3 regions of the Fictibacillus nanhaiensis genome follow, and region 3 is predicted to be linked to each of the others. Evidence: riboswitches for the same ligand, from Rfam matches in the RefSeq annotation. Region 3 holds a riboswitch; each other region holds the start of a gene.
The links. A riboswitch is a leader RNA that binds a small molecule or an ion and turns the genes downstream of it on or off. The one in region 3 is predicted to bind lysine.
Positions count from the first base shown of each region.

Region 1 (8,009 bases), 660 kb from region 3:
CCCCTAGACAAACCTTCCACCATAATCCTGTTCGTAAGTCAGAGATTGCGTTCGCGTGGTTCTGAAGTCCAGTCAATTGTCTTACAAACCAAGCAATGATGACTACTTCTACAAGACCTGCTAACGTAATACCAAAGTTGTTGATAAAGTAATCCACGATATCAAGCATGTACAGTCCGCCTTTTGTAGCGAAAAGTAATGAGATAACAGATGCTACTCCTCCGCCCATCAACACGGCTTTTGTTCTTGAGATTCCAAATTTGTCTTGTAAAGCTGCCACATACGTTTCAACGATCGAAATCAACGATGTCATACCAGCAAATACAAGGGTTAAGAAGAACATGGTTCCAAAGAAGGCATTTCCACCAGGAAACTCATTGATAATTGCTGGGAATACTTCAAACGCTAGTCCGATTCCGCCTTTTACTACTTCATCCACTGGCAAACCTTGTTGCATGGCCATGAAACCTAAAGCAGCGAATACACCAATACCTGCTAGTAATTCAAAACCTGAGTTTGCGAAACCTGTAATAAACGCATTGTTATTAATATCTGATTTCTTAGGCAGATAGCTTGAATACGTAACCATAATCGCAAATGCGATTGATAATGAGAAGAAAATTTGACCGTAAGCTGCTACCCATACCTTACCGTTACTGATCATGCTCCAATCAGGAGTGAAGAACGTGTTCAAACCTTGAGCTGCACCATCGAGCGTTACGGCACGAATAACGATTAACGTAAACATAATGACTAAAGCTGGAATAAAGATTTTGTTAAAACGCTCGATTCCTTTTGAAACACCCTTATAAAGAACAAGAAGCGTTACAACCCAAACGATTAGAAGTGCGATCAAAATACCTGGTACGATGCCGCCAATGTCACCAGGCGTCTTACTTAATTGAAGGACATTTCCATAAAAGAAATCTGAAGGCTTGTCTCCCCAAGTTAAGTTTAATGAATAAATGGAGTACTTAATCGCCCAAGCGATGATTACCGCGTAATAAGTGGAAATAACAAACGCTACAAACACTTGCCACCATCCAAGCCATTCCGCTTTTTTGTGAAGACGGAAATAAGATAGTGGAGCAGATCCACGGTACTTATGACCTAACGTAAATTCTAGAATCAGTAAGGGAATCCCTGCCGTTAAAAGTGCTATTAGATATGGGATGAAGAATGCTCCCCCACCGTTCTCATAAGCAACTGCTGGAAATCTCCAGATATTGCCTAGGCCGATAGCCGAGCCGACCGCTGCTAATATAAATCCATAGCGGCTTCCCCATTGCTGCCTATTTTCCATTGTTGTATCCCCCTTGTTATGAAGTCGAAAAGTTTACAATTATTACTTTTTTCTGATAATTCTGTGTTCAGTATATTACAAAACATGAAAACCGTCAAAATGTTTTTAGTTATTTTGTCGGAATAAGGGGGAAAACGTCGTATAAATATAAGAAAAAGTGCCTGGTTAACAACCAGACACTTTCAAGCTTAAGCGTGATATGCTTGATCGCTCATGCTATTTTTACTAGAAATTTTTTTAATGATGATGAGTGCCAAGATAAAGATCACTGCAGATGCAAGAAGGCCAACCCAAACACTCTCTGTTAAGCCGAGTGCAAGATACCCTACTGCAGATACTCCTGCAGCCACTAGGCTATAAGGAAGCTGGGTCATAACGTGATCGATATGATGACTTCCTGCTCCTGTTGAAGAAAGGATGGTAGTATCTGATATTGGTGAACAGTGGTCGCCAAAAACAGAGCCTGCTAAAACGGCCGCTAGAACAGGCAACATGAAATCTATATTTGTAGATGCAGAAATTTCTGCTGCGATCGGAAGCATGACACCAAACGTCCCCCATGAAGTTCCTGTTGCAAAAGCCATAAGCCCTGACAGGACAAAAAGAACAAATGGCAGATAAGCTAAATTCATATGCTGATCGACTAATCCTGCAAGATACGTTCCTGTTCCTAAGCTATCAATGATTGAGATGATCGTCCAAGCAAAAAGTAAGATCGTAACAGCACCGAGCATAGATTGAATACCACGTCCCAGTCCTTTTCCTAATGATGCAGCACCCATCTTCTTAGGTAGGAAGAACAATATAGCTGAAGCTAAACCAAGCAGCCCCCCATATACCAGTGATTTTGGTACATCTGTGTTTTCGAAAATAGATAAAAGTGTGATGGCCGTTGGTTCATCAAGCCCCTTCACATTTTGAATGCCCGTATAGATCATAAATCCAACCGTTGATACAATCAAAATCACGATTGGCCACACAAGGTCTCCTACTTTTCCTTTATCACTTTCTTCGAGCTTGATTCCTTCTCCGATTGCTGCTTTTTTATCGGGAGCAATCACTTCTCCTGTTGCAAGAGCTGTTTCTTCATGCTTTTTCATCGGTCCAAAATCAAGTTGAAAATACGCAACGATAAACACGAGAACTAGGGCAAACACTGCATAAAAATTCATAGGAATCATCTGAATAAATGCACTGAATGCAGACATATTCGTAATCTCATGTGTAGCAAAAATCGTTCCAATAATACCAATGATGTACGCTCCCCAACTTGAAACAGGTGAAATGACACATACTGGGGCAGCTGTTGAATCAAGATAATAAGCGAGTTTTGCACGTGAGATGCGGTGTCGATCTGTAATGGGTCTGCTTACATTTCCGACAGCTAAAGAGTTAAAATAGTCATCAATAAAAATGACGAGGCCGAACACAACGGTCAGAAGTTGTGCACCTCTTCTGGTTTTCACTCTCGCGATCGCCCACTCTCCAAAAGCACGGCTTCCTCCTGCTAACGAGATAATGCTCGTCATCATTCCTAAAATCAATAAGAATAGAAGAATATACACATTCCACTCATTTAACGCACCATCTGAAATAAAGTGCCCTTTAACTATCGTACCAATTTCTTTCAGTGTCGCTCCCATACTAAAATCATGAAGTAATAATGCTCCCGCAATGATTCCAGCTCCTAGCGAGACTAACACTCTGCGTGTTAGAACCACCATTAAGATTGCCAATACAGGTGGTATTAATGAATAAATCGAATTCTCAAATTCCATGATGTTCCTCCTTCTTTTCATTCAGCCATCGATATTGAGGAGTTCTTACAGGACGTTGAGGAAAAAAGGACAAAATAAAAAGCGATCAATAGACAAGGAAATAACCTGTTATCAATCACTTAAGTAATTTATGGTTTTCCTCATCGATCAGTAGTCCTCCACTGCTTTAAGTTTCAAAGCAGTGACAGTTTTACACTTATTTAGTGCAAACCCAGCAAAAGTGAACAGACGGTTACCTTTTGCTTCGGCGGAAGTTCCTTTCCTTTTTCTTCACAGACGTCACTCTCTGAAAAAGTACTTATAAAATCCGCTCCTCTACCCCATCGGTGATAGGCTTAAAGACATATATAATTTTTAATTCAATTACAATTATAACAAACTAGAACGAATGGTCAACCTGAACAGGATTTGTTAAATAAAGGAAATATTTTTATTCTGTTGCTTCTTTCCCACTCACGTCTTCTGATGAGCTATCTTCTGGAATATCAGTACCTTCTTGAAATTCATCTTCGCTTTTTACTTTTTCTTTTATCTGAGGATCAATTGGTAAAGCGGGCTGAATCGGGTCACCCGATTGATTATAATAAATCGGTACTTCTCCTGGTATAAATTGACCCATTATTTGTATAGGTCTTGTTACTATTGCAGTTTCAGTTGCAAAAGGTATAACTACTTTAGCTTTTACAGTAACAATAATATTTATTGAAATCCAAGTATTATTAATGCCCACTGTTTCAATTTTTTCTTCAATATCAGTATTTACATCTCCAACAATAGTGAATTTTATGGGAATGCGTGGTCCTAAATTCGCTAATAAGGAGTTTTCAGTAGCTTGCCCAAGAGGTATATCCATGATCACGCCGGGTTCATCCGGATGTTTTTTTGATAAACCTAATTTTTCTGATTTAATACTTTCTGGAATTTTACCTTTTTCGATTTCTTTTAAAAATTCTTGAACAACAATCGCTGACTTATATTGAACATTGTTTACTACTTTTTGATTAACTCCAGCAAAAACAATGTTTCCATCTTTATCTTCTTTAGAAATTAGTATGTCTTGCATATCGATTGAATCAAATAATTTATTAAAAATTGCTTCATTTATTGCTAAAGATGCTATTTCCTCTGTTTTTCTCTGAGCTACATACATCAAAGTTGGCTCAATTCCTTTATCTACTAACCACAACCCTTGAATAGTAATAATAATAAAAAGTGAAAAAGATATTAGCACAACAAATCGGAATGGAAGTGGCCCTTTTCGAAGTTTCATTTTTTTGCGTTTAAGCAAAAGGTAACCCCCCTTTATCTACATATACATATGTATGCAGACAAGAGGGGGGCTCATTCAAACTTTATGGTTTTAATTTTTTTCGTACACGACAAAATCGTGTGGATATTTGTTCTTTTCATCAACAATGCCTGGTTTACGTGAGACTTCCATCCACTCATCACGATTGATCTCAGGAAAATACGTATCAGCGTCAAATGTATGGTGGATCTCTGTAACATACAGACGATCTGCAACTGACATGAACAACTTAAAGATCTCAGTTCCACCAATCACACATAATTCTTCTGCTTCTTTTTGCATGACTTCGTCAACAGAATGAACCACGGTCGTTCCTTCTGCTTGATACTTTTCATCTCTTGTTACCACGATATTCTCTCGTCCGGGTAGAGGCTTTCCGATAGATTCATACGTTTTTCGCCCCATCACGATCGGTTTTCCCATCGTTACGTTTTTAAAGTGCTTGAGATCGTTCGGTAAGTACCACGGAAGGTCATTGTCTTTGCCGATCGCACGATTTTCATCCATCGCTACAACAAACGAGATCATACGCTCACCACACCTTTAATATGGGGATGCGCTTCATAGTCTACAAGTTCAAAATCACCGTAAGTAAAATCAAAGATATTCGTTACATTCGGATTTATCTTCATCTTAGGAAGCGGCTTTGGCTCACGAGTGAGCTGCAGCTCAACTTGTTCAAGATGATTGGTGTAGATGTGTGCGTCACCTACTGTGTGAACGAACTCACCTGGTTTAAGGCCTGTTACTTGAGCTACCATCATCGTTAACAAAGCATACGACGCAATATTAAAAGGCACGCCTAAGAAACTATCTGCTGAGCGCTGATAAAGCTGACAGGAGAGTTTTCCATCCGCAACATAAAATTGGAATAACAAATGACAGGGTGGAAGTGCCATATTCGGAATATCAGACGGATTCCATGCAGAGACGATTAATCGTCTTGAATCCGGGTTGTTTTTGATGTCTTCGATTACGTTTGAGATCTGGTCGATCGTCTCACCGTTCGGAGTCGACCAAGATCGCCACTGATGACCGTATACAGGACCAAGGTTTCCCTCTTCATCTGCCCACTCATCCCAAATGCGTACACCGTTTTCCTTTAAATAAGCAATATTCGTATTACCTTTTAAAAACCAGAGCAATTCATGAATAATCGACTTTACATGTAATTTTTTTGTCGTAACAAGCGGAAAGCCTTCTTGGAGGTCAAACCTCATCTGACGACCAAAAACAGAAACGGTTCCCGTGCCTGTCCGATCCTCTTTTTTTGTACCGTTATGTAGAATATCTTGAAGAAAATCCAGATATTGTTTCATCCCTCATCGCCTCCTATTTTTCTTTTAATCGTATCATACGAAAAGTCATAAAAATAGCTTCAACACCTAACACTTTTTCCCTTCTGTACACATAAAAATAATAGTGAAGAAAGGAGTGGAAGCATGTTAGAGATGAACCCGATCTTAATCGAAGGACATCCGTTTACCGCTGTCACCCTTCGTTTGCCAAAAACGAATTTTATGGCTGTATTCAATGACAATGGATATATCATGTGTGGAGCACTAGATGTGGCACTATTAAACGAAAAGTTAGCAGACCGTAAAATTATCGCAGGACGCGCTGTTGGAGTAAGAACAATCGAGCAGCTGTTGGATGCACCTTTAGAATCTATTACTCTTGAAGCAAAAGAAAAAGGTATTGAAGTTGGTATGCAAGGGCGAAAAGCACTTTTAAAAATGATCTAAAGCATTTATCGGCGAGATTTGAAATATATCGGCGAAAAAAAGAATATATCGGCAACTTTTCAAATATATCGACATTTCACATAAAACGACTACACCCTCTACCAATAAGGCAGAGGGTGTTCAATTTATGCTTTAAAACGATCTCTTGTTATTTTTAATGAAATAAGATTAATGCATAAGACCAAGGATAAGAACTGAATACGCTTCGAATCATTGAGAAATATGTAGATACATAGCAGGTAAACGCCACTGAAAATAAAGGCAATCTGTAAGCAGTACATCATCTGAATCAATTTTTTGAAATTCAAAGTGATCCCCACTTTCTTCATTCAGCAAAACTGATTTCATTCACCCTATTAGTATATCAGTCTACAGTGAAAAATGAATCGTTTCCTTCTTATTGAAATGGATTTGTAATATAAGGAAAAACTAAAACAAATCCAACTGCCTCGGTGCCAAAAAGTCATAGTGAATATCCAGTAGATCAATCATCTGCTTCGCATTATCAGCAGCATCTCCACCCGAATTATTGTTAAAAAGAATGGTTAGATCCTTCGTTTCTGAAGCAAGCTTTTGTATACGCTCTCTCCATTCTTGAAGCTCTGCCTCATTATAACGATAAAGATATCGAACTTCTCTCCAGTTCGGCTGCCCTTGGTTGTTCCAGCCATAAACGTTTCGACCATGCATACGAACGAGTGTCTTATCCGGTGTTGTGTGCATAACGATCGGAATCGAGCCTTGTCCTGCTTGAGGTTCATCACAGACCGTATGAATCCAATTCTCTTCTTGAATAAAATGAAGTGTCTTCTCTTTCATCGCAGCACTGAACCATGTTTGATTACGAAACTCAAGAGCAACAGGAATGTTACCCATCATTTCTTTTGCATAGCGAAGTATTTGGACATTTTCTTTCTTACAATCAAACCACGGTGGATATTGAAACAAGACCATCTCAAGCTTGCCTGATGCGATGACAGGTTGAATGGACTCTATAAACGCCTCATACATTTCCTTCACCGAATCAAAAGGCAGCTTGCCTCTTGAATGTCCTGTCATTCCTTGATAAGCCTTTACAACAAATGAAAAATCCTTTGGTGTAGAGGCTACCCACTTTTCATAATTTTTAACAGGCTGAACCGCGTAAAAGGAAGAATCAACTTCTACAACAGGAAAGTGACCGCTATATACAGCGAGCTTGTCTCTTGCTGGAGTACCGTCTGGATAAAGAGAATCGTGATCTCCCCAGCCTGTTACACCGATTTTTATCATTCTTAGAAGTCACCTGCCTGTGAGTTACAATTTATTTAATCCTTTTGATTGAACAAAGTCTTTCATAAACGTACGTTTTGGGGTCGCCATCGACGCTGTAATCTGTGTAACCCAGCCTTCTGTACGTTTTCCGCCTGTTCTTTCTGTGTAATATTCCGCCGTTTCTTTTTCATATTGATGTAGGAGGTCTTGAGTTTCCTCTTTACTTTGGTATTGATTCTTATGAAAAACGGCTTCCATCGGCAAACGAGGTTTTTTCCCAGGTTCTGCGTCCGGATACCCTACAGCTACACCAAACAACGGAAGAACATGGTCTGGGCACCCCAACAGCTCTGACACTTCTTGCAGAGAATTTCGAAGCCCACCGATATACACGATTCCAAGTCCTAGCGACTCAGCTGCTATAGAAAGATTTTGCGCAGCTAGAGCGGCATCCACCGTTCCTACGATAAACGCTTCCGTCGATTGAATCGTTTCTTGAATGTCGATCGCTTTCATTTCTGCTGCTATTTGATGACGGTTGTAATCCATACAAAAAACAAAGAAATAGCCGTTGTCTGCGACGTACGATTGATTACCCGCAAGCTCAGCTAGTTTTTCTT
Region 1 is NZ_JBHUPF010000006.1:923,671-931,679, reverse strand. It holds gene ACFS5O_RS08230 (sodium-dependent transporter) at 1-1,303, opposite strand, end outside; gene ACFS5O_RS08225 (Na+/H+ antiporter NhaC family protein) at 1,492-3,081, opposite strand; lysine riboswitch at 3,225-3,407, opposite strand; gene yunB (sporulation protein YunB) at 3,512-4,369, opposite strand; gene ACFS5O_RS08215 (dihydrofolate reductase) at 4,442-4,918, opposite strand; gene ACFS5O_RS08210 (thymidylate synthase) at 4,915-5,709, opposite strand; gene ACFS5O_RS08205 (YunC family protein) at 5,833-6,135, shown strand; gene ACFS5O_RS08200 (DUF72 domain-containing protein) at 6,565-7,407, opposite strand; gene nfsA (oxygen-insensitive NADPH nitroreductase) at 7,432-8,009, opposite strand, start outside.
Region 1: linked by a shared signal. The riboswitch ahead of ACFS5O_RS08225 (Na+/H+ antiporter NhaC family protein) and the one ahead of lysA (diaminopimelate decarboxylase) in region 3 are both predicted to bind lysine.

Region 2 (8,009 bases), 460 kb from region 3:
TGTCATCTTTCAGCGATTTAAAGATACACTCGTACGATTTAATGAGCACAAATCATCCATTACTCAATTATCAGCTGATAAAGAAATCAATCAGAACATTATTGATACATTATTAAAACGCGAAAAGATCGAGGTTGAACCATTCTTTCTCCCAAAAGGAATAGATCCTATTACACTAGAAAAGATATTGTCCATTTTGATGCAGAACGAAAAAGGCTTTACTGCTGAAGACCTCGGACAGCGTACCGGAGTGAGCCGCACAACAGCAAGGCGATACCTGGAATATCTTGTTTCAGAACAAAAAGCTAAAGCAGATATCACTTACGGAGGGGTAGGCAGACCAGAAAGAATTTACAAATATGCACTATAGTCTAAAGCGACCAGTTAACTAGGTAGCTTTTGTTCGACTCTTATACTACTAAAAATTAGTTAAGTTGATGTATAATGTTCTACATAGATTTAAAGTTGAAAGAGAGTGAGCAATATGGGACGTAAATGGAATAATATTAAAGAAAAGAAAGCATCAAAAGACGCTAATACGAGCCGAATTTACGCTAAGTTCGGTCGCGAAATCTATGTGGCAGCAAAACAGGGTGAGCCTGATCCGGAATCCAATCAATCGTTAAAAGTTGTTTTAGAGCGAGCAAAAACATATAGTGTACCTAAAAACATCATTGACCGTGCGATTGAAAAAGCAAAAGGTGGATCTGACGAAAACTATGACGAACTACGTTATGAAGGCTTTGGTCCGAATGGATCGATGATAATTGTGGATACTTTAACGAATAATGTGAATCGAACAGTTGCAGAAGTACGTTCTGCCTTTAATAAAAATAATGGAAACATGGGTGTTTCTGGAGCTGTATCCTACATGTTCGATGCAACAGCTGTTATTGGTCTAGAAGGAAAGTCAGCTGATGATGTTTTAGAATTGTTGATGGAAGCAGATCTAGATGTTCGTGATGTAATTGAAGAAGATGAATCAGTTATTGTTTACGCTGAACCTGATCAGTTTCATGCTGTGCAAGAAGTATTTAAAAATGCAGGTATCACGGAATTTACAGTTGCAGAACTTACGATGCTTGCACAAAACGATGTGGAACTGTCAGAAGAATCACAGGTTCAGTTTGAGAAGTTGATCGATGCCTTAGAAGATTTAGAAGACGTGCAGCAAGTGTATCATAACGTAGATCTGAAATAATTCTATTCAAGTGATGGGCCGGTCCTTTTTTATGGGGCAGGCTCGTTTTTATTGTCAGAGCAAAAGAAAAAGCAACCGATTAATTCGATTGCTTTCTCATCCCTAACAAACTAATTGTGATGATCGTAAATCCAACGAACGCAAGAAGTGGAATCGTTATGAATCCCAGCCAGTTGATATACTGACCTGAACATGGAACACCTGATGTACATACCTCAAAAGCCTTTAATGCAGGTATTTTTTGAAGAGCATAATGATAGCCGGAAACGATGATGCCCAGAATGGATAGAGGAAGGACATAACGTGTGACTTTATGATCTTGCTGATAAAAGGCAACACCTAGCACAATTACTAACGGATACATCAAGATTCGTTGATACCAGCAAAAATTACATGGCACAAAATTCATGACTTCACTAAAAAACAGACTTCCTACCGTGGAAACGATCGATGCGACCCAAGCGATCAACAAAGGTTTATTACCCACCTTTACTTACTCTCCTTCGCAGCATCATCAACCATTCTCTTTAAATCTTCTAAAGATGTACCGTCGAACTTTTTACCATTAACAAACAAGGTAGGTGTACTCGTTACACCAAGTTCACTTACAAGTGTTTCATCTGTTTTTAAAGCTTTTTCGTTGTCCTTGTCTTTCCATGTTTCGGTTACTTTCTTAACATCTTCATCTGAAGTTACTTCACCAAGTGTTTCTGTTAAGAATTTCTCGGTAAAGATATCTTGTCGTTCTAGATTCTGATCGTCAGGCTGCTTTTCGTAAAGTGTCTTATGAAACTTCCAAAACGTTTCATTACCTAATTCTCTATAAACGGTTTCTCCAAAGATTGCAGATCGTTCAGAATCTACATTAATAAACGGATAGTTTAAGAAATAGAATTTCACTTTACCTGTTTGAATCAGTTCTTTGTCAATAAGTGGAAAGAACGACTCATTAAAGTTCTTACATGCAGGACACTTGTAATCTCCAAATTCAATGATATTAACAGTTGCATCTTTCTCACCTAAGTAAGGCTGGTTTTCGTAGGAAATATCAGCTGTGGATGTATCATTATTATCAAGTGCACCACTGAACAGAAAAACAATCAATCCAAGAGTCAAAATACCAATCGTCCAAAAAAGCCAAACAGGAGAAGAGTTTTTCTTTTTCTTTGAGCTGTTTACATAAGCCTTATTCTTTTTTTGTTTACCCATTGTTCACCTCGTAGAATTTTTACTAAATAAAAAGAAGTTACTTTTATCGTAAACAAAGTTGAAGGTATTTACAATGAAGAAATCTTGAACATTCTATTTCAGATGTAAACTCGAACAATATTGAGCAATTTATATGAAAAAAAAAGATAATACTTTATTCCTCTATTTAATAAAAAACTTGTATGCAAAAGAAGACTTTGGCAGTATAATTTTCTAGAAATTATACTAAACAAGTTTTTTGGGGGTACAGGGATGAAAAAGGTTGTAACTTTCTTATTGGCTATTACGATTAGCCTCGGCATCTTGCCATTGTCAGCGTTCGCTATAAATGCAAACGACAAAGAGTATAAAGCGTTTTTACAAGAGATCGGTTGGAACTCGAAGGATTTTGTAGCTTATTTGAACAGTAAAGAGTGGGCATTAAGAGATTTTGAATCGGTTGATGAACTAGGCACACCATTATCAGAAAAAGGTGTACAGACAGTGTTAAAAGAGTTTGACATTAGTCGAGATAGACTCAATGAACTTCTTGTGGAGTATGGAAATATTGAAGAAGGACAAGATGTACTCGACGGAACTTATATTATTTTTGAAGAGGAATTGTTTGAGGAAGTTGATTTTATGATCGGCACACCTATAGACGATCAAAACCTTCAAAAGTTATTAAGTGATTACGATCTAAAATCCATTGAAGAACTGGATGCTTTATTAAAAGAAAACGATGATTCACGTGAAAACTATGAATATATCGAACATCTTGAATGGTCTGTTGATTATTATATTAATGGAGATGACTGGGAAGGAACTCTTATTAATGATGAAAACCTTCAACAGTTATTAAGAGATTACAACCTAGCTTCTCTTGCTGAACTGGACGCTTTATTAAAAGAAAATGATGATGCAAGAGAAAACTATGAATACATTGAAGATCTTGAAGGAGCCGTTGATTTCTATATAAATGGGGATGACTATATAGGTGATGATATCGAGGATCTATTTACAGAGATTGCTTTAACAGAGGAAGAAATAGAAAAGCTTTTAACTCATATGGAAACTCTTAATTGGGAAGATCCAGCCTTTCTTGATCGAATGATGGTTCTTGCCGAAAGAATGATGGCGTTTGAAGATTTTGAAACAGCAGATGAACTTACTTCTGAACAAGTTGCTGAACTGCTTTCCATCTTTTCTGAGATGAAACAACTTTTACAACTTGAGACAAAGTATTATCTAGTTGTTGATGGACAAAAACAACCTGTTTCCATGGATTCACTGATGAAGATGGAGACGACAAATGGAAATGATCTTATCATGGAAATCTATAATACAAATGGTGAATTATTGGCTGATATTCGTATCACAGCTGAAATGTTTGGCTCTGAAATAATTCAAGAAACAGGTAAAGATATACAAAAAGTTGAAGAGATTGTTACTGCAGTTCCAACGAAATCCAGTCATCCGGTTAAAACAGTAAAAGGCGGAAAACTTCCTAAAACTGCTACAAACCATCTAGAGAACTCATTAATGGGGTTAGGTGTTTTTGCGGCAGGAATTTTCCTCTTTAGAAGATTTCGTGTAAAAGGAATCTAATGAAAATGAGAGGTAGCGTTCGAAAGATACTTCTTGTGTTTTCATTCGTATTAATATTACTTGGTTTTTGGTTCAGTACTACAAACGCCTATACTTTTATAAAAGGCTACATGCTCTTTCAGACAGATCAAACACACATTGTAAACAGTGCTGAAGAACCCTCCAAACAGCACAAGGATAACTTGAAACAAAAAAAACTATATACAATACGACCAAATAAAGGTGAGAATATTGGTAACCTACTCATACCAAAGTTAAATGCTACACTTCCAATTTTTCATGGAACAGATGAAGAAGAATTAGAGAACGGTGTAGGTCATTTTGATAAAAGTGTCTTACCAGGAGAAAAGGATAATTCGGTTCTTTCTGGACATCGAGATACCGTTTTTCGAAAGTTAGGTGAAGTCGGTAAGGGTGATACGTTGATTGTTGAAACGTCAGCAGGAAGCTTTACTTATAAAATTCGACATGTGCGCATAGTAGATAAAGATGACAGAACGGTTATCGTACCTAAGCCGAGAGCAACATTAACTCTATCAACGTGTTATCCTTTTGATTTTATAGGTGCATCACCTGAACGTTATATTCTCGTTGCAGACTTGATATCACAAAAATTAACATAATCTATTAAGACAACAGACACTTTTCTGTTGTCTTTTTTTGACCCCATTTTCAACGGGCGTATACTTGTTTTGTTTAAAAGATAATCAAAAAAGGTATGAATACCAATAATATGCATGCGGGTCTATAGAAATCCCTCCTGATACATACTTAGAATAAACAACTAGAAAGCCGGTGGAGAAAACATGAAGAAATTCACAATGATCATCACAATCTGTATCATCGTTTTGATAGGGGTTGCTTTTGGCGTGTACTCGCTTAACTCTAAAGAAATGGAAGTGACAGCACTTGGTGATTCTCTTGCCTATGGATTAGGTGATACAAAAGATAATGGGTATATAGGGGATGTTGAAAAACGGTACGAAGAAGATTTAGATAAACAGCTTGTCATTCATGACTTTGGAGTTCCAAATGATACAAGCACAGACCTGCGTCAGCGGTTGAAAAATCCAGAGATAGCAAAAACAGCTAAAAGCTCTGATGTTATTTTTATAAATATTGGTACGAATGATTTTCTTAAAAGCACAGATCAACTAACAAAATTCAACAAAAAAGAACTAGCAGCAAATGAAGAAATCTACAAAGAAAATCTAAATAAAATCATTCAGAAAATACAAAATAAAGAAAAGCCAAAGGCCATTTATATAATAGGAATCTATAACCCGAAAGCTGAATGGAGTGATATGGCTGTTGTTAATGAGGCCGTATCAACTTGGAATCAATCTACAAAAGAAGTTACAAAGAAATATAAAAATACGACTTATATACGTACGGATGACCTTTTCATCAACAAAAATAAACGTGATTATTTCTCTGATAAACTTCATCCTAATGAAAAAGGATATGCTTTAATTGGAAAAAGAGTTTACGAAAACATCCGTAAGAGTTCTGAATATAAATAAACGATAACCATTGACGCAGAATGAACAATCTGTTAATCTACAAAACGTTACAAATAAAATAATTAAATAAAAGTCCTCACATTAATCTCTGTGAGGTAGAGGTCGCATGAATTATGAGTAGAACTGTTAGAGGCAAGTGGTGCTTATGACAACAGTTTAAAAGGAATTGATGCCGAAATGGGTTTAGATCCACGTAACAAATCCATTGGGGCTGCATTGAACAAGTGCAGAACTGTCGCAGAACGTTCTGCGTTGAGCTATGAGAGATTTTTGGAGGATGCTGATTATATTCACGTATGGGCGTTTCCATACGTGTTTTTTTATTGGCTTTATATCAACAGGAGGTACTTACATCATGAAAAATAATAATTGGAGTGTGTGGTTGCTAACTGCATTTGTCGTTGGAAACATGGTTGGCTCAGGAATTTTTATGTTACCGAACACATTAGCTCAAACAGCTAGTCCACTTGGTGTTACAGCCGCATGGGCAGTTACAGGGTTTGGAGTATTAATGATCGCGTTAGTCTTTGGTTCATTATCCATAAGAAAACCGGAATTAACAGCAGGACCTCAAAGCTATGCAAGAGCTTTGTTCTCCAATCCAAAAGCCGGAAATGTAGCAGGATTCAGCATGGTATGGGGATACTGGGTGGCGAATTGGATAAGCAACGTCGCGATCATCACGAGTTTTGCAGGATATTTGTCAACGTTTTTCCCTATGATGCGAAGTCAAAAGGTTATCGGAACGGTACTTAACCAAGACATTCAGTTAGGAAAGCTAATTACATTTGTCGTGTGTACGGCACTTCTATGGTTTACTCATTTTATTTTAATCAAGAGCATGAACGGAGCAGGGAAACTTAACTTTGTGGCAACGGCTTCAAAAGTAATCGGATTTATGTTGTTTATAGTCGCTGCACTTTTCGCTGTTGAGTCAACCATCTTTGCTGATGCTTACTTCCCAATTGTAGACAATGAAGGGACCTCTCATGGTCTTGGAAGTCAGATTAATATGGCGGCCATTGCAACGTTATGGGCTTTTGTTGGGATCGAATCAGCTGTTGTCTTATCGGGGAGAGCTTCTTCGCAACGAGATGTTAAAAAAGCTACGATCATAGGTCTTTTGATTGCACTTAGCATCTACATGATTACGACATTACTAACGATGAACGTTTTGCCTCGAGAAGTTCTCATGAGTTCAGACAAACCATTCGTTGATGTATTATCCGTACTGATCGGAAATACGGGAGCTTCCTTAATGGGATTGTTAGCTGTTATCTCTTTGTTCGGTTCAACAATCGGCTGGATTCTGTTAAGTTCGGAAGTTCCTTATCAAGCAGCTAAATCAGGCGTATTTCCCGCTATCTTCGCAAAAGTGAATAAGAACGGTAGCCCGGTGAACGCATTAGCAGTAACCAACATCATGTCTCAAATTTTTATCTTTTCTACGATATCAGGTACGATCGGTGAAGCTTATACGTTCTTAACCACTTCAGCTACGCTCGCATATTTGATCCCGTATTTGATTTCGGCCATTTACTTTTTAAAGCTTGTCTTTAGCGGAGAAACTTACAATGATATAAAAGGATCTCGCGTAAGAGATGGTGTGATTGCTTTATTGGCATTCATCTACTCGAGTTGGGTTATCATTTCCGGAACAGCGGATGTGAAGACCTTCACTTTAGGAATCGGATTATTTTTCTTAGGATTTCTCGTATATCCCATCTTTCATAAATATACGCCGAATAACCGTAAAAATAGCAAAGTGGCATAAAGAGGTTTTCTTTTTAAAGTCTTTAACGTATAATGTGAGTTAACTTCATATAGCTCGTATAATCGCAGGGATATGGCCTGCAAGTTTCTACCAAACCCCCGTTAAGGGTTTGACTACGAGTGACGCAAACTTTCCATGCATCTTTCTATAGATGTATTGGGCTATTTATGTGTTCCGATTTTATTTAACCGGAGAATTGCTTCACTCGTTCAGAGAGAAGGTGTTCTCCGGTTTTTTTGTGTGTAAATTAAACAATGGGGTGGGAAAATGAATTTTTTAGAAAAGAAAATTTGTGATGAAGGCATTGTGTTGTCCTCGTCCGTTTTAAAAGTAGACTCGTTTTTAAATCATCAGATCGACCCAGAGCTCATGCAGCAAATAGGTACTGAATTTGCAGATCGTTTTAAAAATGAAGGAATTACAAAAATTGTTACGATTGAATCTTCAGGTATAGCACCTGCTGTTTTCGCGGGGTTGAAACTTCATGTTCCTGTCGTCTTTGCTCGAAAAAAGAAATCGTTAACTTTAACAGATGGATTATTAACATCGAGCGTTTATTCTTTTACTAAACAAGAACAAAACGAGATTTCTGTTGCTAAGAAATTTATTCAACCCGGTGATAAGGTGTTGATTATTGATGATTTCCTTGCACATGGTGAAGCTGCACTTGGTTTAGCTGAGCTTGTAGATCAAGCACATGCTACGATTGCTGGAT
Region 2 is NZ_JBHUPF010000006.1:2,038,943-2,046,951, reverse strand. It holds gene ACFS5O_RS14165 (response regulator) at 1-370, shown strand, start outside; gene ACFS5O_RS14160 (YebC/PmpR family DNA-binding transcriptional regulator) at 485-1,201, shown strand; gene ACFS5O_RS14155 (disulfide oxidoreductase) at 1,281-1,688, opposite strand; gene ACFS5O_RS14150 (DsbA family protein) at 1,691-2,410, opposite strand; gene ACFS5O_RS14145 (processed acidic surface protein) at 2,663-3,997, shown strand; gene ACFS5O_RS14140 (class D sortase) at 4,003-4,620, shown strand; gene ACFS5O_RS14135 (GDSL-type esterase/lipase family protein) at 4,804-5,520, shown strand; lysine riboswitch at 5,609-5,788, shown strand; gene ACFS5O_RS14130 (amino acid permease) at 5,876-7,294, shown strand; purine riboswitch at 7,329-7,430, shown strand; gene ACFS5O_RS14125 (xanthine phosphoribosyltransferase) at 7,562-8,009, shown strand, end outside.
Region 2: linked by a shared signal. The riboswitch ahead of ACFS5O_RS14130 (amino acid permease) and the one ahead of lysA (diaminopimelate decarboxylase) in region 3 are both predicted to bind lysine.

Region 3 (8,009 bases):
AAAACAGCCCTCATACATATAAGGCTGTTTACTTTGTTATTTGTTTTAAGGTATTAAGTTGTGAACGTAGCAACTCTTCGTTCGGTTGATTGAATAGCTCTTTAAATTCATCGTAACTGTTGATATAGACTCGTTTGCGCTTTAGATAGGCTGGTTCTTTAAGCAGTGCTGTAAGCGCTGCAATTTCTGTTATCTTATAGAAGCTCAAGTATTCTCTCCAAAAGGCATGCTGCGTTAATTCTTCTTGAAGTTTCTCTTCAAAATAACGTACATAAAGTAGATGAAAAGTTTGTGTTTTTCCGTTCCACTCATAAGTCACTTCTGAACGGTTAAAAAAGTCCTCCGATGTATTCGGCTTTTCTTTTTCTAACTCCATTCCATCAATATGCTGAATCAACAATGCATGACTCCCCCTTGCTATTCATCGGTAGATAGTGATTCTTGAAACTTAGAAAAAAACAGATCTGCTTCTTGTTCTACATTTTCTTCCTGAATGTTCTCTGGAAGTGGAGGCAACTCTTTTACGCTTTGCAGACCAAAATGTTCTAAGAACGCTTTTGTTGTACCATAAAGAATAGCCCGTCCCGTTCCCTCTGCTCGTCCCACTTCTTTTACCAAACCTTTTGCAGATAGTGTCTGCAACGGTTTCTCCGTTTTCACACCTCTAACTTCTTCGATCTCTGACCTTGTAATGGGCTGTTTATAGGCGATGATCGCAAGTGTTTCAAGGGCCGCTTGAGAAAGTGTAGCATGACCAGGTGTTTCTACAAGGCGTTCATAAAAGGCAGCGTGTTCAGGTTTCGTTACAAATTGAAGAGATCCCGCGTATTCGACAATAGACATCCCTCTATCTGATGACGCATAACTTTGTTTTAACTCTTCTATGACGGGATCCAGTTCTTTGCTATCGATCTCTAGTACTTGAGAGATCTGTTTCCTGTCGATTCCTTCATCTCCGCTGACAAAAAGTAAACCCTCGATAACCGCTTTATATTCATTTCGTTCCAAATCGTATTACTCCTCTAACATCGTTATATAAATTTCGCTAAAATGATCTTGTTGTTCGCAATTAATTGATTTTACTTTCATAAGCTCTAATATAGCAAGAAACGTCACAACGACATGTTCTTTCGTACTCTTATCAAAAAGATCTGTAAACTTTTTTCTTCCGCCTACCGAAAGAAGAGAGGATTTTATTTGTTCCATCCTTTTTTCAATCGGAATCTCTTGCCGTTCAATGGTCGTTTGCTTAGGTGCCCGCGTTACCTTTTCTTGAAAGACTTTCTGCATCGCCTGCAACATATCATAAAGGGTTACGTTGGTCACTTGTTTTGCTGACTCTTCTTTTTCAAACTGAGAGAGATCAGCTGGCTGACGGGTGTATATTAAACTTCTTGCTGATTCTCTTTCTTTCAGTTCATCAGCAGCGTGCTTGTACTTTCTATATTCAACGAGTCTTCTTACTAAATCATCTCTTGGATCTTCTTCCATCTCAAGTTCCATTTGATTCTCAAACAGCTCTTCTTCATGCTTTGGTAGCAGCATCTTGCTCTTAATGGCAAGAAGTGTAGCTGCCATGACTAAAAATTCACTTGCTACATCAAGTTTAAGTTCTTTCATCGTATGTATATATTGAAGGTATTGCTCAGTTATGATGGCTACCGGAATATCATAGATATCCACTTCGTAGGTTTGTATCAAATGAAGCAGTAAGTCTAGCGGACCTTCAAATCCATCAAGCTTCACACTATATTGCATAACATTTCCCCAGTTTTTAGCGATTTTGTATTATAAAATTATATCATATTTTGTACGTCTCGCGGCTTGTTTTTATTCATGCTGTGTATATGGTAAACTTAGAGTCGAGCTTATTAAGGGGCGTGAACGATCAGTGACTTATCCAAAACCATGGATACAATACTTGGTGCATTTTCATAGAGATCAAGATTACTTTGAATGTCATGAAGTGCTTGAGGAGCATTGGAAGGACGAGGGAATGAAAGGAGATCTGTGGCCTGGATTGATCCAGCTTGCAGTAGCCCAATATCATCATCGGCGCGGAAACTACAATGGAGCTAGACGAATGATCTTGAGTTGTAAAGTGAAGCTGCAAAAAGAGGAATCGGCACTGAAAGAACTCGGGATAGAAGCTGAACCATTTTTTGAACTACTCGATAGAATTACACAAAAAGTTGAGCAACAGCAACCTTTTGAGTCGATAGCACTTTCACTTTCAACTGACCTTATGCGCGTATGTTTAGTAAAAGCTGGTGTGACGGAAGAAGAGTGGTCTTTATCAACCGTAGTGGATGAAAACATCGTAAATAAACACTTTTTAAGAGACCGTTCCACTGTTATTGATGAACGAAATAGACAAAAACTTATGAAAAACAGAAATTTATAATTGCCTAAAGCATAAAAAAGCTCCGGAAAAATCCGGAGCTTTTCTTATTTGGAAATTATTCTTCCCAAACTTTAACTTCTTTCATTACATCGCCTTGTTTAATACGAAGGACCGTTTCCATACCTTCTGTAACTTGTCCAAAAACAGTATGAACACCGTTCAAGTGCGGCTGTGGCTCGTGTACGATAAAGAATTGGCTTCCACCTGTATCGCGACCAGCATGCGCCATTGAAAGAGAACCTGCTACGTGCTTGTGTGGGTTTCCTTCTGTTTCACAAGGAATAGAATAACCAGGGCCGCCAGCTCCAGTTCCTGTTGGATCTCCACCTTGAGCTACAAATCCAGGGATAACACGGTGGAATGTAACACCGTTGTAAAAGCCTTCGTTTGCAAGTTTTTCAAAGTTTTCTACTGTTCCAGGTGCTTCTTCCTGATACAGATCAAATACAATTTTTTCGCCGTTTTCAAATTCAATTGAACCTTTTTTCATAAAAAACAGGCCTCCTTCTACTTCATTCAACTACCATTGTACGGCTAAAAAGCTGCTCCGTAAACTAATTTACACAAAAACATTCGATTTTAGCGGAACATCGTTCTTGATGAGGTCTTCATATGTTTCCCTCTTAACTACTAGCTGTTCTTCTCCGTTTTCTACAAATACAACTGCTGGCCGCTGAATTCGATTATAGTTGCTTGCCATACTATAACCGTAAGCACCCGTACAGGAAACAGCCAAGAAGTCGCGATCACATACTTCAGGAAGGTCAATATCCCAAATTAACATATCGCCGCTCTCACAGCACTTCCCTGCGATCGATACCGTTTTTGTGGCTTGTTCGTTCATCTTATTCGCTACAAAAGCTTCATATTTCGCTTGGTAGAGTGCAGGACGAATGTTATCTGTCATCCCGCCATCAATGGAAACATAGTGTCTAACTCCCTCGATTTCTTTTTGAGAGCCAATCGAGTAGATCGTCGTACCCGCATCCCCTACAAGGGAACGGCCTGGTTCAATCCAAAGTTCAGGAAGATCTTGACCTTCAAATTGAATCATCTGTTTCTTCACTTCTACGATCATGGCTGAAACGTACTGTTCGGGAGATAGAGGTGTATCCTCTGTTGTATATTGGATACCGAATCCGCCTCCAAGATTTACGACACTTGGAAAATAACTAAAATTTTCTTCCCACTTCTTAAAATGATTAAACAGTTTTTCAATCGCCAGGGTGAACCCTTCTGTTTCAAAAATTTGAGAGCCAATATGACAATGAATCCCTAGAACACGAAAGCCTTCAAATGCAATTACTTCTTGAAGTGCTTTGTCTCCTTGACCATTTCCTAGGTCAAATCCAAACTTAGAATCTTCCTGTCCAGTAATGATGTAATCATGGGTATGTGCTTCAATCCCTGGAGTTAAACGAAGAAGAATGTTTACTTTTTTGTTTAGCTTACTGCTCAACATCTTTAATAATGAGATCTCATGAAAATTATCTACTACAATACAGCCAACTCCAGCTGTAAGTGCAAATTCTAATTCTGCTAAGCTCTTGTTGTTTCCATGAAAGTGAATTCTCTCAGGTGGAAATTCAGCTTGAAGTGCTGTATAAAGTTCTCCGCCTGAAACCACATCGAGACTTAATCCTTCTTGCTCGATAAGCTGAAACATGGCGATCGAGGAAAAGGCTTTTGAGGCATAAGCGACTTGATACCCTACCCCGCTTTCCTCGAACGCATTTTTGAAACCTCTTGCTCTATTTTTAATTAAGGATAGATCATACAGATAAAGCGGTGTTCCATATTTTTTCGCAAGCTCTATCGTATCTATACCACCGATCCAAAGATGCTGATTATCTCCAATTCTTGATGTTCCGTGTAAATTCACAAAAAATCCCCTCTCGTTGTTGATAGAGAATTCAATCCCGACAAATACAAAAAACAGCCGCAACTAAGGCAGGCTGTCAAAACCGTACCCTCATGTCGGAATAGCTCTCCACTACAGATGTAGTGACAGTCCGTTGCTTATTCAGCAGCGGCCCAGCATAAAAAGCGATGGAACCCTTCTTACACTTCGGCAAATTGACCTTTCAACATATTTCATCGTCATCCATGAACTCCATATGCTACTCATTCGTTTTGCGCCTCTACCTCATATGAGGCATATTTATTTAGTTATGAATTTAACATAATTTTCAACAATCAGCAAGGGACAGATTAATTAGTTGGCTGTTTTTTGGTGTTCTGCGGATGTACGATACTCGGCCGAACTTTAGAAACCGGAACGGCTATCCGAACAACGATCTGCAGGAATGCTTTAGGATTAAAAGGAATGAACGGCCATAGGTATGGTGTGTTCAGATTCTTAATCGTTGCCATATACAAGATCATGATGGTAAAACCAACGATAAACCCAGGGACTTTAAAGAGCATGACCATAATAATCAGAAAAAGACGCAAAACCCTGTTGGCGATACTCAGCTCATAACTAGGTGTAGAGAACGCCCCAATGGCAGCAATTGCAACATAAAGAATAACTTCTGGAACGAATAACCCCACATCAATCGCTATCTGACCGATCAATACAGCCGCGATCAGACCCATGGCGGTTGATAGAGCACTCGGTGTATGGATGGCCGCAAGTCTTAAAATATCGATCCCCATCTCTGCAAAAATAATTTGAAGAAACAAAGGGATGTTCGTGTGTTTATTCGGACCTATAAAATCAATGAAAGGCGGCAGCAATTGCTCTTCCATCGAGAACAATAGCCACATCGGTACTAAGAATACCGATGCCAGCATACCTGTAAAACGGGTCCATCTTAAAAATGCACCTATGAATGGTGTCTGCCTAAACTCTTCTGCATGTTGTACGTGATGAAAAAGTGTTGTAGGTGTAATGATGACACTTGGTGATGTATCTGTGATGATTAATACATGACCTTCCATCAAGTGTTGAGCTGCAACATCAGGTCTTTCTGTGTAACGTACTAAAGGAAACGGGTTCCAGCCTTGTTTTACTACAAATTCTTCTATCGTCTTATCGGCCATGGGTATTCCGTCGATCTCAATCGAGTTAAGCTCTTTTCTAATGAGGTCAACGAGTCCAGGATCTGCTACATCTTGGATATAAGACAAACACACGTCCGTCTTGGAACGTTCACCGACTTGAAGAATTTCGTGTCGTAATCGTTCATCTCTAATGCGCCTTCTTGTAAGAGCAGTATTAATGATAATGTTTTCTGTGTATCCATCACGCGCTCCCCTTACCACTTTCTCAATGTCAGGTTCTTCTGGAGATCTTCCTGGATAACTTCTTACATCCACAACGAATGCTTCTTCTTCACCGTCAATGAATATAACGATCAAACCTGAGAGCATACGGTCTACAGCTTCATCCAAAGACTTTGTAAGTTCTACTTGCTGATGGGCGAGGTGGTTATGTACAAGATCTTTTACTTTACTTGGTGCCCGATGACCATGATCCATATCCATTAGTTCGCGATAGATCATGATGATGAACTCACTGTCGCAAAGTCCTGTACAATAATACAGCTGAAGTTCCTTTTTTAAAACAAAGATCTTTCTGACACCAACATCAAAACTGACACCAATACCGAGTCGTTCTTTTAAGAACCTTTCTGTATCTTGAATGTTTTTACTGATTGGTGTTTTATTTTTTTCGGTTGCCAATTGATTCGCTCCTTTCTAAAATGAGTTGAATCGCTTTTACAGTGATTGGAGCTCCTTTTTCTATTGCATCAAAGCCTGCCATTTTTCCGATGTCCCCAACACCTACTACGAAAGGAAGGTTTAATTCATCGAGGATATAGACGGTATCCCCGTTTATTCTTCCTGTTTCCAGGTCCGGAATCCCACTCTTATCAATACCGAACTCTGTTAGTTCTCCGTATCGATCCATCGAACAGTGAACTTTTGTCCATTCTGTAAAATGCGTTTTTGAAGCTACAGCTACTGCACCAATAACCTCTATATCTTTCTGTTGATGAATGTATCTCATCGCATGTTCTCCCGGACCTTCTCCTTTAAATCCACAGTCATCAAACATCACAAGTACAGGGTCATGAGGTGTTTTTCGGATCATCTCTACCAGTTCGTTACCGCTTTTTCTAGTTGGATTTCCCCAAGATTGTGAAATACAGCGTCCTCCAACTTGTTTAGCGGCATGCTCAACCACTCGCAAAGCATACAAATCTCCATCCGTTATGAAAATGACCCGTTTTTTCACCATGTGATCACCCCTTTGGTTCAAAGATGACTGCCACTAAAAACCCAAACAGAACAGCAGATGATATTCCTGCAGATGTTAACTCAAAGATTCCCATAGCGATTCCGATAAAGCCATGTTCTTCAGCTGAAGCCATCGCTCCATGCAGAAGGGAGTGACCAAAGCTTGTAATGGGAACGGTAGCACCTGCACCTGCAAATTTAATCAGGTTATCATAGATCCCAAAAGCATCAAGAAGTGCACCAATCACTACGAAGGAAGTCGTAACATGAGCCGGAGTCAGCTTCATGACATCCATCATCAGCTGGCCGACAACACAAATGGCTCCCCCTACTACAAAAGCCCAAAAAAATTCCATCTTATTGCCCCCCTTCCGCTCGCTCTAGAACCACGCCGTGAGCAACCGTTGGAATACTCTCTTTTTGTTGAACCATTACCGGATTCAATAATGCGCCCGTTGCGACCATTAAGACTTTCTTCAGGTTGCCTTTTCGAATCTCGTCTAAGATATATCCGTACGTAACGACTGCCGAACACGCACAGCCACTTCCTCCTGCAAAAACCTGTTGTCCGCTTCGATAGATCATCAATCCACAATCTCTATGATTGTCTGACACATCATAACCTTGCTCTTTTAATAACATCTTAACGATCGGTGCACCGACTCCAGATAGATCCCCTGTAGCGATTAAATCGTACTCATCAGGCTGAACATCCATCTCTTTAAAATGTGCCGCGATCGTGTCTGCAGCTGCAGGAGCCATCGCTGATCCCATATCAAAAGGATCTTTGATTCCTAAGTCCACTACTTTTCCAACAGTTGCCGATGTGATTTTTATATCTGATACCTCTTTGCTCACAAGGGCAGCACCTGCACCTGTTACGGTAAACGTAGCTGTATCTGGCTTTTGTCCGCCGTATTCAGTAGGATATCTAAACTGCCTTTCAGCTGTAGCATTGTGGGAGCTTACTGCGGCAACAATTCGATTTGCATACCCCCCATCCACTAAAGCTGCCCCTAACGCTAAAGACTCCATCGATGTAGAACATGCTCCGAATACACCTAAAAAAGGGATTCCGTTTCCTCTAGCCGTGTAGTTTGACGAAACAATTTGGTTTAACAAGTCACCTGCCAACAAAAAGTTGATATCTTCTGGCTTCATCTTTACTTTGTGCAAACAAGCATTGATTGCATCTTCCATCAACTGGCGTTCAGCAAGTTCCCAATTCTTTTGTCCGCAGTGAAGGTTGTTATATGTTTTATCAAAATATTTGCCTAAAGGTCCTTCGCTTTCCATCGGACCTACTGCTGTTCCGGCCGCGTTTAAGTAAATGTTATTTGCAAATTTCCATGTTTGTCTT
Region 3 is NZ_JBHUPF010000006.1:1,580,571-1,588,579, reverse strand. It holds gene ACFS5O_RS11640 (hypothetical protein) at 29-376, opposite strand; gene scpB (SMC-Scp complex subunit ScpB) at 418-1,008, opposite strand; gene ACFS5O_RS11630 (segregation/condensation protein A) at 1,015-1,758, opposite strand; gene ACFS5O_RS11625 (DUF309 domain-containing protein) at 1,892-2,404, shown strand; gene ACFS5O_RS11620 (peptidylprolyl isomerase) at 2,460-2,894, opposite strand; gene lysA (diaminopimelate decarboxylase) at 2,964-4,286, opposite strand; lysine riboswitch at 4,380-4,556, opposite strand; gene ACFS5O_RS11610 (spore germination protein) at 4,616-6,091, opposite strand; gene spoVAEA (stage V sporulation protein SpoVABEA) at 6,072-6,650, opposite strand; gene spoVAE (stage V sporulation protein AE) at 6,655-7,005, opposite strand; gene spoVAD (stage V sporulation protein AD) at 7,007-8,009, opposite strand, start outside.